2 regions of the Lysinibacillus sp. EB106-09-02-XG168 genome follow, and region 2 is predicted to be linked to the other one. Evidence: predicted binding sites of a transcription regulator. Region 2 holds the regulator's gene; the other holds the start of a gene.

Region 1 (7,504 bases), 100 kb from region 2:
AATTATGGGGTGTATAATTTTCATCACATATATCAAAAGTAACCTCTTCTATTCAAGCATAAGATTCAACTAAAAACCCTTCCATGCTTACACAAAAAGGATGGAATATTCACTCCATCCTTTCAGAGTTCTATCATTTACTAATCAATCACCCGAGCAACATCCCTACCACAAGTCTTGCATTTCCCCTTCAATACAGGGGCATACTCCCCCTCTTGTATAGTGTACTTCACAATTGTCGTTACACCACAATTGCCACAAAATACGTTTTTTACGAGCATTTCCCTGATATCTTTCGGGATAGAGAGCCATTTTTTTGCTGCGTCCATTATGATCGCTCCTTTAGAGTCAGTTCCGTAACAACCTCCACATGCGTCGAATGCGGGAACATATCCACAGGTTGAATCTCCTGTGTTTGATAGCCCCCATCCTCCAAAATTCGAAGGTCACGTGCTAGTGTAGCTGGATTACAGGACACATAAACAACACGTTTAGGACGTTGCTCTAAAATCGTTTTAAGAAGCGCCTCATCGCAGCCTTTGCGTGGTGGGTCAACTACTAAAACATCCGCTTCTTTGCCTTCCTTATACCAACGTGGAATAACTTCCTCTGCTGGGCCAGCCTCGAAATACGTATTTGTAAACCCATTTAGTGCCGCGTTTCGTTTTGCATCTTCAATCGCTTGTGGGACAATTTCAACACCCATAACAGCCTTTGCTTGTTGTGCAAGGAATAATGAAATTGTGCCGATACCACAATAAGCATCAATTACTCGTTCATCACCTTGTAAGTTAGCGTAGTCTAATGCTTGTTTGTATAGAACTTCCGTTTGCTCAGGGTTTACTTGATAAAATGAACGTGCTGAAATTTCAAAGCGAACATCGCCAATTGTATCAATAATAATGTCTTTGCCCCACAGATTTACGGTTTCATCACCGAAAATAACGTTTGTTTTGTCGCTATTAACGTTTTGCATAATGGATGTGACATTCGGGACAAGCTTCTGGATTGTCGCAACAGCAGCATCTTTTTGCGGGAATTTTTTCTTTTTAGTTACGAGAACAACCATCACTTCACCAGTTGCCCGTGCCTTACGAACAACTACGTGGCGCAGCATTCCCTCATGCGATAATTCGTTGTATGGTCGAACACCGATTGCCGCTAGTTCCTTTTTCAAACCTGCAAGAATAGCATCCGCTTCTCCAGTCTGAATTAAGCATCGCTCCATATCCACAATGCTGTGAGACTTCGTTTTGTAGAAACCAGCAATTGCTTGTCCTGCTTCATTTGAGGAGAAAGGTATTTGCGCTTTATTACGGTAATGCCAAGGCTCTTCCATGCCCTTCACTGGTAGAACAGGCGCATCAATTTTTCCAATGCGCTGCATGACATTACGCACCATGTTTTCTTTCCATTTTAACTGACCTTCATAAGACAGGTGCTGTAATTGGCAGCCGCCACATTGTTTAAAATATTCACAAGGAGCATCTACACGATCTGATGATGGCTCGAGAATTTCTACGACCTTCGCAAAGCCGTAGTTTTTTAACGTTTTCACAACATGTATTTCCGCCGTTTCACTAGGAAGTGCACCTTGGATAAATAATGGATAGCCATCGACCTTTGCGACGCCATTGCCATCATGTGTTAAATCTTCTATATAAACTGTTAGTCGGTCATTCTTTTTCACGGGTGCTGACATTCGTACATCCTCCATTTCAATCTCTTTATTGTAGCATGTTGAGGCGGATGAAAAAAGAACTTGGCTTCATATTAGGCTCAAATGTGGTCGGCTCTCCTTCTAGACTGATCAGGTAAGACAAGAATGGGATTCGCTCTCTCTTCAAACTAATCACCTTTACACGAGTAGAAAAAAGAGCCGCTATTCGCGACTCTTTCCCTCTTTCCTTACTGTATGGTAATCTCTAGGTGCCCACCAGAAAGCAGCAACTACACCTAGGATGACGACTATAAATGGTGCATAAAAAATCAAAAAACTTGTCATAGTTGTATCCCTCCTATGCGTGATTGTCTTCTTTTCCTGTCACATAATTTTTGTTGAAAAGGAATAATTTCAACAACAAGAACAGTGATGGAATAAGCAGACAAAGTCCCAAAACAAACGCAATGACGAGTGCAATCGCCATTTGTGTACTTGTAAAGCTATCGTAAATCGTTAAATACGGATACAGTAAATATGGATATTGGGCAATTCCATATGCGAAGAATGCCACTGCAAATTGGGCAATCAATAAACTAACCGCAAGACCGTAATTTTTTCGCATCCATATTAACACTACAGTAATAATAAACAGCACGGCGGATATGGCGAACATCCACCATAAATTAACCATGTTATTGTAACTTTCAGGGTTAATGAATTTCATTTCGTACATAATGCCGAGCGCGCTCACCATTAATGGTATCGCCCAAGCAAGTGCGTATTTTCGCATTAAATTTGTAGCTTCTCGATCCTTTGCTTTATGTGCATACCAAGTTAAAAACACGGCTGAAATATAAAGTACCGCTGCAATGCTCAACACGACAATACTCCAAGCAAACGGGCTCGTATACAACGTCCAATAATTCAAGACCGGTTGCCCGTCAACAATATCAACATAGCCGCCAGCAGCAATCGCGAATACAACAGAAAGTGAGGCTGGAATGAGTAACCCTGCTATACCATACGTCAACGTGTAACCAATATGCCCACGTGCGCCATATGATTCAAATGCATAGTAGGAGCCTCGTATTGCAAGAAGCACTAGCGAAATACTAACTGGAACAAGTAAAATCGTTCCATAATAGAAAGCTGTTTGTGGGAAAAATCCAACAATCCCCACAAAGAAGAATACTAAAAAGACATTGGTAACTTCCCAAACAGGTGATAAATAACGTTTAATAATATTCGTTAAAATGTGATTTTTTCCGATAAGTAGGCTGTAGGCATTAAAAAAGCCTGCACCAAAATCGATTGAAGCTACAATGACATAACCAAATAGGAAAATCCATAAAACTGAAATACCTAAAATCTCTAATGTCATAAGATGTCACCGCCTTTTTCATCATGGCGATCTTCTATTTCACGCTCAATTGGATTATTTTTGAACATACGAACTAACACTACGATACTTCCTACTGCTAATACGGCATACACACCTGCAAACAAGAGCAACATTAAATCAACATGATCACTCGTTGTCGCCCCTTCTGGTGTTCGCATTAATCCATATAAGATCCAAGGCTGTCGTCCCACTTCGGCAAGCCACCATCCTGCTTCAATTGCAATAATGGAAAGTGGTCCACCTGCAACAACAATCCATCTAAACCAACGGCTATGAATAAACTGCCAATCACGTGCTTTCCCGGTTACGTAAAGCAGTGAAACGAGTGCCATGAACATACCAATAAACACCATGATATTAAAGAGGTAATGAATATACAGCGGTGGTCGATCTTCTTTTGCAAATTGATCTAAACCAATTACCTCTGCATTTGGATTATTATGTGCTAAAACACTCAAAGCATAAGGTACTTTAATAGCATATTTTACTTCTTCACCATTTAATACACCAAAGAGTATAAGGGAAGCTTTGTCTCCCGTTTCAAAGTGCCACTCAGCTGCGGCTAGTTTTTCTGGTTGATATTCAGCTAAATATTTCCCTGAAAAGTCTCCAATAATCGCTGCTGCAATAGAGAAAATCAGACCAACCTTCATAAGTAGATATAAAGATTTTTTATGGTATACATGCTTAGAACCTCTAAGTAGACGGTATCCTGCAATAGATGCTAATACGAACGCGGACGTCATGTAGGCTGTAACGAGAACATGTGCTACCTTTGTCGGCATTGCCGGATTAAACATCGCTAAAAAAGGTTGAATATTTACAAGCTGTCCATCCACAATGTCAAATCCTTGTGGCGCATTCATAAACGCATTGACAATTGTAATAAACACAGCTGACATCGACGCACCGACAGCAACCGGAATTAACAGCAACATATGCTTCTTCTGACTATCGAAGCGATCCCAAGTATATAAATAGATGCCTAGGAAGATGGCTTCAAAGAAAAATGCAAACGTTTCCATGAAAAGTGGTAATGCAATCGTTTGGCCAGCAAGCTGCATAAAATTCGGCCATAGTAAAGACAACTGTAAGCCAATTGCTGTCCCTGTTACAACTCCGACGGCAACTGTAATAACAAAACCTCGTGCCCAACGTCTTGCCATTAAAATATAGTGCTCATCATTCTTTTTATACCCAGTCCATTGCGCGATCATAATCATTAATGGGACACCAACACCAATCGTTGCATAAATAATATGGAACGATAAAGTTAGCTCCGTTAATGCTCTACTCCAAAAGACTGCTGATTCATTCACCATTTCATTGCCCCCCTAACCTCCAAATATTCTTCCAAGTATGGAAAGTAGCATGATAATTGCAACACCAAAGCTTAGCCAAATGAGCTTTCTTTCCTGTGACTTATACAACGGCAACACTTCCTTTCCCTTATCTATACCCATTTTCCACTATAGCAATGAAAAAAACCTTTATAATGGGCCGGAATTTCGGCCTATTATAAAGGTTTCAAATTTTGTTCAAGTATTATACTCACATTTGCCAAACATTTTTCTTAATTCATTCACAATACCAATTAAAGGATGAGAATGTTCATAAATATGGTGATTAACCTATTAATATGAATCATCACCAAAACGTGTGATTGATTTCCGTTCCGACTGGGCGCTTTATTGCTGACGCTTCGCCTTCGCGCAGAGCTTCCTGGGGTGTCCGATGAGCCGCTTCACTCGCGATGCTCACTCCTAAATTAAGCAGAACCCTTTTTATGTTTATTGGATACGGTCTTCCTCACGAATATCTGCTAGTGGAACAAAAATTTCAATATGACGCTTTAAGTTTTCAAATGTTGCAGGCGCGTCCCCACCATATTCACCATCTAGGTTTAAATGAATTTCATCTTCAGTAGATACTTTGACGACACTCGCCTTTTTATAAATTACACGATCATCATTTAAATGCTCGCCTCTTAATGCCATCGCAGCAAGCTGAATAAATTCAGGCAGATTTACTTTTTTCAATACGATTAAAGTAAAGTAGCCATCATTAATACTTGCGTCTGGGGCAAGCTTTTCGAAGCCACCCACCGAATTTGTTAAGCCACATAAAAACATCATGGCATCCCCATCAAACACTTCGCCATCGTATTCAATACGCATGTGTGAAGCTTTAATCGATGGGATCATTTCCACTGCTTTTAAGTAATAAGCTAACTGTCCTAGCATTGTTTTCATTTTACTTGGCACTTCATAAGTTAATTCTGTAATACGTCCGCCAGCAGCAATATTGATGAAATAGCGTTCCCCATTTAATAAACCAACATCTACTGGTAACGATTCACCTTTAATAATAATGTCAACGGCAGCTTCAATATTTCGAGGAATGTGCACGGCACGGGCAAAGTCATTCGTTGTGCCCATCGGAATTAGACCTACTTTCGGCCGGTTCTCAAATGGACTTACACCTGCAACAACTTCATTTAATGTGCCATCTCCACCAACTGCAATAATTATATCAAAGCCACGTTCTACTGCATTTTTTGCAGCAATGGTCGCATCGCCTTCACAGGTTGTTGCGTGACAAGATGTCTCGTAGCCTGCTACCTCTAATTTTGCCAATACTTCTGGTAGATGCTTTTTAAACACTTCACGCCCAGATGTAGGATTATAAATGATTCTTGCTCGTTTCATAACATACCTTCCTGCTTCATAAGATTCTATTTCTTTCAACGAATTATTCTTTTAAATGTTGCATTGAAGTCAACAATAGCAAGGCATGTCCACATTTTTCTGACATGAAGCCTTGTGATTTACAATTATTGCAATGCAGCTATTACTTTCTTTTTAAAATCCTCGTAAACATATTTCCAATATGATTTATTCGTCATATTCTCTTCACGAATTTCTGCATATAGCGCTTTTTGTGCATCTTCAAATGTAGGGTCTTCTTTATCAGGTAAAGTAGCTCGTTTACTTACTACTAATTCCTGTAATTCTGGTGCTCGTGGTCCCCATTTTCCTACAACCTGACCAGCATCATCTAATAAAATATAAACTGGAATTGCACGGCCACCGTTTGTTAAATAACGATCAATCAAATCTGTATCCGCATCACGTAATACTGCGCGCATGTCTAGTTCTGCTGCCTCTGCAACTCGGCGAATGATTGGATTGTTTAACATTGCGTCCCCGCACCAGTCCTCAGTAATTGTTAATATTTTTGGTTGCTTATTTTTCAATAGTTCGATAAAGCCATCGTTTAATGGCACTTCGAAACCATCGTAAATACGGAAGCTTTCCTCTTTTAACGTCGTCATATGATCCATATATTGTTGAATTGAAATCGCATCATTGAAATATTGTTGTTCAGTTTTCATTGATAGACCCCCTAAAGTTTTATCATGTTCTATTCTATATTTTGCTATGAATACTCCATTTAGACAACTATAAAGTGCTAATTTGGTATTTTTTAGTTCTTTTCTCCATAAAATCGAGTTTATTTCTGTTCCTGCTGAGCTTTTCCTGGAATCGCCCAGCCTCTACTCAAAAATTATCTAGAATTTTTGTAGATTTGCGCTTTTTTATAAATCAGCATTAAGCCTGTTGATACTTTACTCGTAAAGGTCATTTATTGTTATAGATGCCCTAAAGATTCTTTAGTATGTATTAATTTTTAAATATAAAAGGCCAAGAAGCAAATTTGCTCTCTTGACCTTCCTTTGAAATTGAAATTAACGTTTTGCAATTTCTTGTTGTAATAATTTATTGACCATAGGTGGGTTCGCTTGACCTTTAGTTGCTTTCATAATTTGACCAACTAAGAAGCCTATAGCGCGATCCTTACCATTTTTGAAGTCTTCGATCGATTGTGCATTGTTGTCTAGAACTTCTGTAACGATAGCAAGTAATGCACCTTCATCAGAAATTTGAACTAACCCTTTTGCTTTAACGATTTCTCCTGCAGAACCACCGTTTTCTACTAATTCAGCAAATACCTTTTTACCGATTTTAGAAGAAATTGTACCGTCAGTGATTAATTTCACCATTTCTGCAAGGTTTTCTGGCGTTAATGCAGTATCTTTAAGGTCTTTTTGTTCTGCATTTAAGTATGCAGAAACATCACCCATAAGCCAGTTTGCTGAAAGCTTTGCATCCGCACCTTTAGCTACCATTGCCTCAAAGAAGTCTGAGATTTCTTTTGAAATAACAAGAACTCCTGCATCATATGGTGTTAAGCCTAATTCATCTGCATAGCGTTTTTTACGAGCATCTGGAAGCTCAGGAATTTCTGATTTTACTCGCTCTAACCATTCATCAGAGATCGATAGACGAACTAAGTCTGGCTCTGGGAAGTAACGATAATCGTCTGTTCCTTCTTTCACACGCATAAGAATTGTTTTACCTGTTTTTTCATCGAAGCGA
Region 2 (7,504 bases):
GAATAATAGCTTGTGCTAATACTGTTGCAGTTGTTGTACCGTCACCAGCGATTTCGTTCGTTTTAGAAGCAACTTCTGCTACTAATTTTGCACCCATGTTTTCATATGGATTTTCTAGCTCGATTTCTTTTGCAATCGTTACACCATCATTTGTAATAAGTGGTGAACCAAATTTTTTTTCTAAAACTACGTTACGACCTTTTGGCCCTAGAGTAATTTTTACCGCGTTTGCTAATTTATCTACACCTTGTAGCATTAATGAACGAGCGTCTTCTGAGAATTTAATATCTTTTGCCATTTGAATTTACCCTCCTGAAATGGAATATTCGTTAAGCTTCATCAATATATTTATAAAAATTTCGCCATACCGTCATTGTCACCCATTCATATGTTTATCTGTGACAATCACTAAAGGTATTAACTTTAATAAACTAAAAAAGTATGAACTTATTCAATAATTGCAAGAATATCGCTTTCGCGTAAAATTAGGTATTCATTACCTTCATATTTAACTTCTGTACCTGAGTATTTAGAGAAAATAATGCGGTCGTCAACTTTAACGTCAAGCTCTACACGTTGTCCGTTCTCTAATATACGACCTGTCCCAACTGCTACAATTTTACCTTCTTGTGGCTTTTCTTTTGCAGAGTCTGGCAGTACAATACCGAATGCAGATTTTTCTTCTACCTCGATTAGTTCGATTACAATACGATCTCCTAGTGGTCTTAACAAGTGAAACAACCTCCTATTAATTAAGTATTAGATTAAGTCTATTAGCACTCTACTCATACGAGTGCTAACACAATTCTTATGATAATCAATCACACTTTTTTTTGCAAGTCAGAACTTCGAAAAATTTTGTTTTCTTTCCATATTCCTCTACAATAGAAAGGTAGCATACTGAATGGAAAGGATTTTGACTGTGAACAATTCTACAAAAATAAATAAGCATAAAAAAACAGCCCTTTATGTTTTAGTGATTTATATCGTCATGCATTTATCAGGTATATTGCTAGCAAAACCGTTTCACAAGCTTGTTATGAGTACAACTGGTTTACCTAGCGAGCAAGCTGCTCCGCTTACGCAAGGCTGGTATATTGCACTTAGCTTTGCCATTGCGTTAATACTAAGCTTAATCCTAACATCTCGCGATAAAGCATTTTGGGAAATTTATAAAGGGAAGAAAGAAACGATACCACTGTCAATTATGTGGGGAATTATTGGTTTCTTCTTAGTTTTCTTTGGCCAAATGATTGGCGCAGCGATCGAAATGGCTATATTCGGTATCCAAGGCGGATCGCAAAACACAGCTGATATTGTGGGTATTGCAAAAGGTGCTCCTATTGCGATATTAGCGATAGTTGTTTTTGGACCAATATTAGAAGAGTTTGTCTTCCGTCGTGTTATTTTCGGATCGCTTGTCCAAACAACTAATTTCTGGATAGCCGGTATAGTAAGCGCCATTTTCTTTGCCCTTATTCATATGGACTTCTCACATATCTTGCTTTATACAATTTGTGGATTGATCTTTGCCTTCTTATATCACAAAACAAAACGTATTTGGACGTCCATTATCGCCCATGTCATGCTGAACGGTTTTGTGACACTTGTACAAGTGTATGCAGAACCATTACAAAAGTTTCTTCAAGAACTAGAAAAAATGCAATAAAAATCAGCGGGTGTTTGAACACCCGCTGAAAGAAGTTAAATTTAAGCTTTATCTATCACGACGAAAAAGCTCGATGCTACTAATTAGCATCGAGCTTCTATTATTATTGATTCAATTCTTCGATTTGACGTCTCTGCTGTTCAAGTGCCTCTTCAATCTGGCGTTTTTGCTCAGCTTCTTGTTCTTCCTTCATTCGCATTTCCTCTGATTTTAAGTATTTCTTATAGCCAACACGAGAAATCATAATGCTAATTTCATAAAGAACAAACAACGGTACTGAAACCATTAAGTGCGAAGCTAATTCAGGTGGCGCGATTAGTGCAGCACATACAAATAAGCCAAAGTATGAATACTTACGAATACGAATTAGTAACTCAGGAGATAGAATCCCAATACGTGAAAAGAACAAGACTACAATCGGTAATTGGAAAAGGAAACCAAAAGGTATTGTAAGCTTAAATAAAAACGAAAAATATTCATGTATGCCAATTGTTTGTTGAATTTCTAAATCGTTTGATAAATTCATCATAAACTTTATGACATAAGGGAATAGTAAAAAGTATGAAAAAGACAGCCCTGCTAAAAACAATAAAAATGAATACGGTATATAGCTTAAAGTTGCCTTTCGTTCTACGTCCCTTAATCCTGGGCTAATAAAAGACCACAATTGATACATCAATACCGGTGAAGATAGGATAAATGCTATTAAAAAAACGACTTGGATATAAATTGCAAGTGGTGTTACTACATCAAATGCATGGAGCTCTATATTGTAATTCGCTCCAGTACTTTGAAGGTATTTAACAAGCGGCTTTGCAACAAAGAAGCCACCAGCCATAGCTAGAACAAAGAAAACGGCAACAATGAAAAGCCGTTTTCTTAATTCTTCTATATGTTCAATGACAGTTAGATCTCTTGGATTCATTCCTCAAACATCCTAACTTACTTATCTAATTCTTTCTTTTTCTTGTCATCATCATCTTCGTCGGCTAAACCTTTAGTAGCATTTTTGAATTCACGTAATGTTGAACCAAATGCTTTACCAAGCTCTGGTAACTTCTTAGGACCAAAAATTAGTAATGCGACAATTCCGATAATAATGAGGCTCATAGGACCAATACCACCCATTAAAGCCACCTCCTCTTTATATCCATCATTTTAACGCATATTTCGCCATTTTGCTAACTAATTATATGTGAAAGTTTTTCGTCATTCTCTCAATTTTATACTTACTTCCATTCAACAGAAACTGTGAGCTATTCTATCAATTATGCCTCGGTCTAATTGCGTCCTAAGGCTTTAACTTCTTTCAACTGGCGTATGTACACCTGCTGAAAGAAGTTAAATTATGTACCTTGATCACTCTTCCTGATTACGAATTAAATAAATAAGCGCCTGCAACTCTACCGATAAATCGATTGTTAAAAGTTGCATTTTATCTGGTACAGTAATACGCTCTGGCGTAAAGTTCAAAATTCCTTTTGCGTTCATCACTGCTAATCTATCAGCCATTTTCTGTGCAGAGCGTGGTGAAACTGTTAAAATTGCAAGCTCCGCTCCGTATTCCGCATATTTTTCTTCCAATAAGTCAGGGTGAAAAACAGGAATATTGCTAATCATCTTCCCTTCTTTTGGGGCCTTCGAGTCAAATGCAACAACGATATGAGTATTGTGGTTTTTTTGAAAATTATATTTTAATAATGCACTACCTAAATTCCCTACACCAATTAACGCAACCTTTGTCGCTTCATGTTGATCGAGCGTTTGACTAAAAAATTGTAAGAGATGCTGCACATCATAGCCATATCCCTTTTTCCCAAGAGCACCAAAATAAGAAAAATCTCGGCGAATAGTTGCAGAATCAATTTTCATCGCTTCACTTAGTTCCTTCGACGAAATGCGTTCCATGCCTTCTTGTGCAAAGTTTTGGATAAAACGATAGTAAAGAGGAAGTCTTTTCGTAGTGGCTTGTGGAATTTTCAATTCTTGTTTCAAACTTTTTCCTCCTTAAAATGTATCAAGTTCTATTTATGATACAGACTTTATATTTCTAAGTTTATAATATTCACTGGAGGATTTCCCTTTAGTTAATGGCGCTTTTACGCCACTAACTAAAGGGAAATCGTTTCAATCTTACATGACAGCTTGGAATAAGTAAAGCATCGACATTGCAAGCCAATCGCTCATCCATTACACTAAGGAAGAATTGAGGTGTCAAGAATGATTGTTTTACAGGTCAATCAACTATATAAATCCTTCCTTGCAGATGAAATTTTAAGCGGTGTAAAATTAGAAGTTCAACATCGTGACCGAGTTGCATTAGTAGGTCGTAACGGTGCTGGTAAATCCACTTTACTTAAAATTATTGCTGGTCAAATGTCCTATGACTCTGGCGATATTATTATCCCGAAAGGTATACAAATTGGATACTTAGAGCAGCATGCTGGTTTAAACTCAACATTGTCGATTTGGGATGAAATGATGACAATTTTTGAGCCGCTTATTGCCCAAGAACTAACCCTACGATCATTAGAACAACAAATGGCCGACCCAGCTGTTTATGAAAATCCTACTTTATATGCAAAAATAATGTCTGAATACGATCATTTACAGCATAATTTTAAGGATGCGGGTGGCTATCAATATGAATCGGATACTCGTTCTGTGCTCCATGGCATGCAGTTTTATCCTGAGGATTACCAAAAGTCAATTAGCTCACTATCAGGAGGACAACGGACTCGGTTAGCACTTGCTAAGCTTCTTTTAAGTAAGCCTGACCTATTAATACTTGATGAACCTACTAACCATTTAGATATTGAAACCCTCTCTTGGTTGGAATCATATTTAAAGGGTTATGAAGGGGCTATTCTAATTGTTTCCCATGACCGCTACTTCTTAGACCAGGTTGTTTCCATTGTCTACGAAGTATCTCGTCATCGCGTCACAAAATATACAGGCAATTATAGTGCCTATTTAGATGAGAAAGCGAAAAATTATGAGCGTGATTTGAAGCTATATGAACGTCAGCAAGATGAAAAAGCCAAGCTTGAGGAATTTATTCAAAAAAATATTGCTCGTGCTTCTACTACAAAAATGGCACAAAGTCGTCGTAAAATGCTCGAACGAACAGAATGGATGGACTCTCCTGAAGGTGAAGAAAAGTCAGCGAGCTTCGGTTTTACAATTGAACGTCAAAGTGGTAACGATGTATTATCTATCGATGACTTAACGATAGGTTATGGTGATAAGAAAATATCAAACGGCATCACACTACGCACTTTCCGAGAAGATCGCATTGCACTTGTTGGACCAAATGGTGTTGGTAAATCCACTTTATTAAAAACCATTGTCAAAGATTTGCTACCATTCACTGGAGAGATTCGCTATGGTACAAATGTTCAAATTGGTTATTATGATCAAGAGCAGGCAAAGCTATCGAGCAATAAAAGTGTTCTAAAAGAGCTATGGGATGAATGGCCTTTAATGAATGAAAAAGATATTCGTACAGTGCTAGGCCGTTTCTTATTCAGTGGAGTTGATGTAGATAAAACCGTGTCGTCTTTATCTGGTGGAGAAAAGGCTAGACTTGCATTAGCTAAGTTGATGATGCAAAAGGCAAATCTCTTAATTCTTGATGAGCCTACCAATCACTTAGACTTAGATAGTAAAGAGATACTGGAAAACGCACTTATTGATTATCCCGGAACGCTCTTATTCGTATCGCATGACCGATATTTTATCAATCGAATCGCTACTAAAGTAATCGAACTGTCTGGTGATGGTTCCTTTGAGTACTTAGGTGACTATGATTATTATCTTGAGAAAAAACAAGAGCTACTAGAAATCGCCCAAATGAAGGCTGCTGCTCAACCGCACGCTCAAGCTGATGTACCTGAGAAGATCTCTACCTCTAAAATTGATAAAGAGGCTAAAAAACGAGAACGTCAAATAAGACGCACGCTTGAGGAACTAGAAGGGAAAATGCAGCAAGAAAACCTTGAAATAGCTCGCTTAGAGGAAGCTCTTTGCGATCCTGAGATTTTCACAGACCACGAAAAAATAACACAGCTCCAGGATGATTTATCCACTTCTAAAGAACAGTACGAGTTATTTGAAATGGAATGGCTTGAGCTAAGTGAAGAACTTGAAAATATCACCTTATAACATCCCCTACCAAACTTCTTTCTTTACGGTGGGAGTATTGTAAAGCCATGTGCCTTGTCGCATGGCTTTTTACTTTACTCGTCTTCATTTTTCATATATATTGGTCAAGTGCTATTTTTCGACAAAAAATGCCCACAACTTTATACACACTATAAATCTAGTAATACCAACATATCAACAGACTTTTCCACATTGTCCACAATTCAAAAATATTTTATTCACATGTTTCTGTGCAAAACAGGCTACTATATATTGAATAATCACAAGTTATGCACAAGTTATCAACATTTTGTGCATAAGTACGGATGTTCGCTCTTTTATTTTCTCCTTGCCTGTGGATAATTTTCTGAAAAATTTGTCAACTAATCGGCTTTATATTTTCTTATGTCCACTGTTTTCTCAACATTTTTTTCACAAAAGCAAAAAAGAGATGTTTTTAGAATTAAATCTAAAACACCTCTTTCTCTATAGTGAAAGAATTTACACCCAGGATTTTAACTCCATTCCAGGGCGACCGTTCATTGATAAATTGCCTCGAATATTCGTTTCAAACATAGGTGTTGCTGCTGCCCCTATCATAGCGGCATTATCTGTACACAGCTTTAATGGCGGTACATACAACGGGATACCTTCTTCCGCAAATACAGACTCAAGTGATGTACGTAAGCCCTTATTTGCAGCTACACCTCCAGCTGCAATAACTTGTTTCACTTTATATTCACGTGCTGCCCGTAATGTTTTAGCTGTTAGCACTTCAACTACGCTATCCTGAAATCCTTTGGCTACGGCAGTCGGAGAAATCTCTTCTCCACGCTGATCCATATTATGCTTATAATTAATAACGGCTGATTTTAAACCGCTAAAGCTAAAATCATAAGAATCTTCCTCTAACCACACTCGTGGGAAGGTTACGGCCTCATCTCCCTCGTGTGCTAGCTTGTCAATACGTGGACCACCTGGATACGGTAAGCCTAAAACACGTGCAACCTTATCATAAGCTTCACCAGCTGCATCATCTCTTGTCTCACCAATGACTTCAAAAGAGCCATGTTCTTTCATATAAACTAGCTCTGTATGTCCACCTGATACAACTAGTGCTAATAATGGAAATTCCATGGGCTGCACGAGTGCATTGGCATATATATGTCCAGCTATATGATGCACACCGATTATCGGTAAATCATTGGCAAATGCAAAAGCCTTCGCTGCATTAATCCCAATTAACAATGCACCTACAAGACCAGGACCTTCAGTAACTGCCACAGCGTCTAAATCAGTTGACTTCATATTTGCTTGTGCTAATGCTTCTTCAATGACCACCGTAATTTGCTCAACATGATGGCGAGATGCAATTTCAGGTACAACCCCACCAAATCGTTTATGACTTTCTATTTGAGATGCAACCACATTTGAAACAATTTCAGAGCCATTTCGAATAATCGCCGCTGCTGTTTCATCACAGCTCGATTCTATTGCTAATATAATTCGATCTTCCATCATAAATTCACCCACATGACAAGGGCATCCTCCCCGTTATCTGTATAATAGCCTTTACGTATGCCACCGTCTTGGAAATCAAGCTTTCGATAAAGATTTTGAGCAACTGTATTTGTCACTCGTACCTCTAAACTCATGACTTCCATACTATGGTCTTTCGCAATACGCATTGCC

Evidence for each region. Region 2 encodes Rex, which represses fermentation and respiration genes when NADH is low (regulators of the CRP and FNR family bind a similar motif). Its sites were predicted from a motif close to TTGTGAAATATTTCACAA; they were not measured.
Region 1: AC3WSO_RS21475 (cytochrome ubiquinol oxidase subunit I) is a predicted target of Rex. The motif match lies at 4,636-4,653, and genes of this name have one in related genera.

What each region holds. Positions count from the first base shown of each region.
Region 1 is NZ_JBYTDN010000003.1:4,224,289-4,231,792, forward strand. Features, by position in the region: gene AC3WSO_RS21455 (hypothetical protein) at 141-329, opposite strand; gene rlmD (23S rRNA (uracil(1939)-C(5))-methyltransferase RlmD) at 329-1,702, opposite strand; gene cydS (cytochrome bd oxidase small subunit CydS family protein) at 1,883-2,005, opposite strand; gene AC3WSO_RS21470 (cytochrome d ubiquinol oxidase subunit II) at 2,019-3,044, opposite strand; gene AC3WSO_RS21475 (cytochrome ubiquinol oxidase subunit I) at 3,041-4,387, opposite strand; gene AC3WSO_RS21480 (diacylglycerol kinase) at 4,856-5,773, opposite strand; gene AC3WSO_RS21485 (thioredoxin family protein) at 5,899-6,459, opposite strand; gene gatB (Asp-tRNA(Asn)/Glu-tRNA(Gln) amidotransferase subunit GatB) at 6,814-7,504, opposite strand, start outside.
Region 2 is NZ_JBYTDN010000003.1:4,326,790-4,334,293, forward strand. Features, by position in the region: gene groL (chaperonin GroEL) at 1-298, opposite strand, end outside; gene groES (co-chaperone GroES) at 448-732, opposite strand; gene AC3WSO_RS21900 (CPBP family intramembrane glutamic endopeptidase) at 905-1,669, shown strand; gene tatC (twin-arginine translocase subunit TatC) at 1,773-2,594, opposite strand; gene AC3WSO_RS21910 (twin-arginine translocase TatA/TatE family subunit) at 2,612-2,797, opposite strand; gene AC3WSO_RS21915 (redox-sensing transcriptional repressor Rex) at 3,029-3,664, opposite strand; gene AC3WSO_RS21920 (ABC transporter ATP-binding protein) at 3,890-5,833, shown strand; gene tsaD (tRNA (adenosine(37)-N6)-threonylcarbamoyltransferase complex transferase subunit TsaD) at 6,314-7,333, opposite strand; gene rimI (ribosomal protein S18-alanine N-acetyltransferase) at 7,330-7,504, opposite strand, start outside.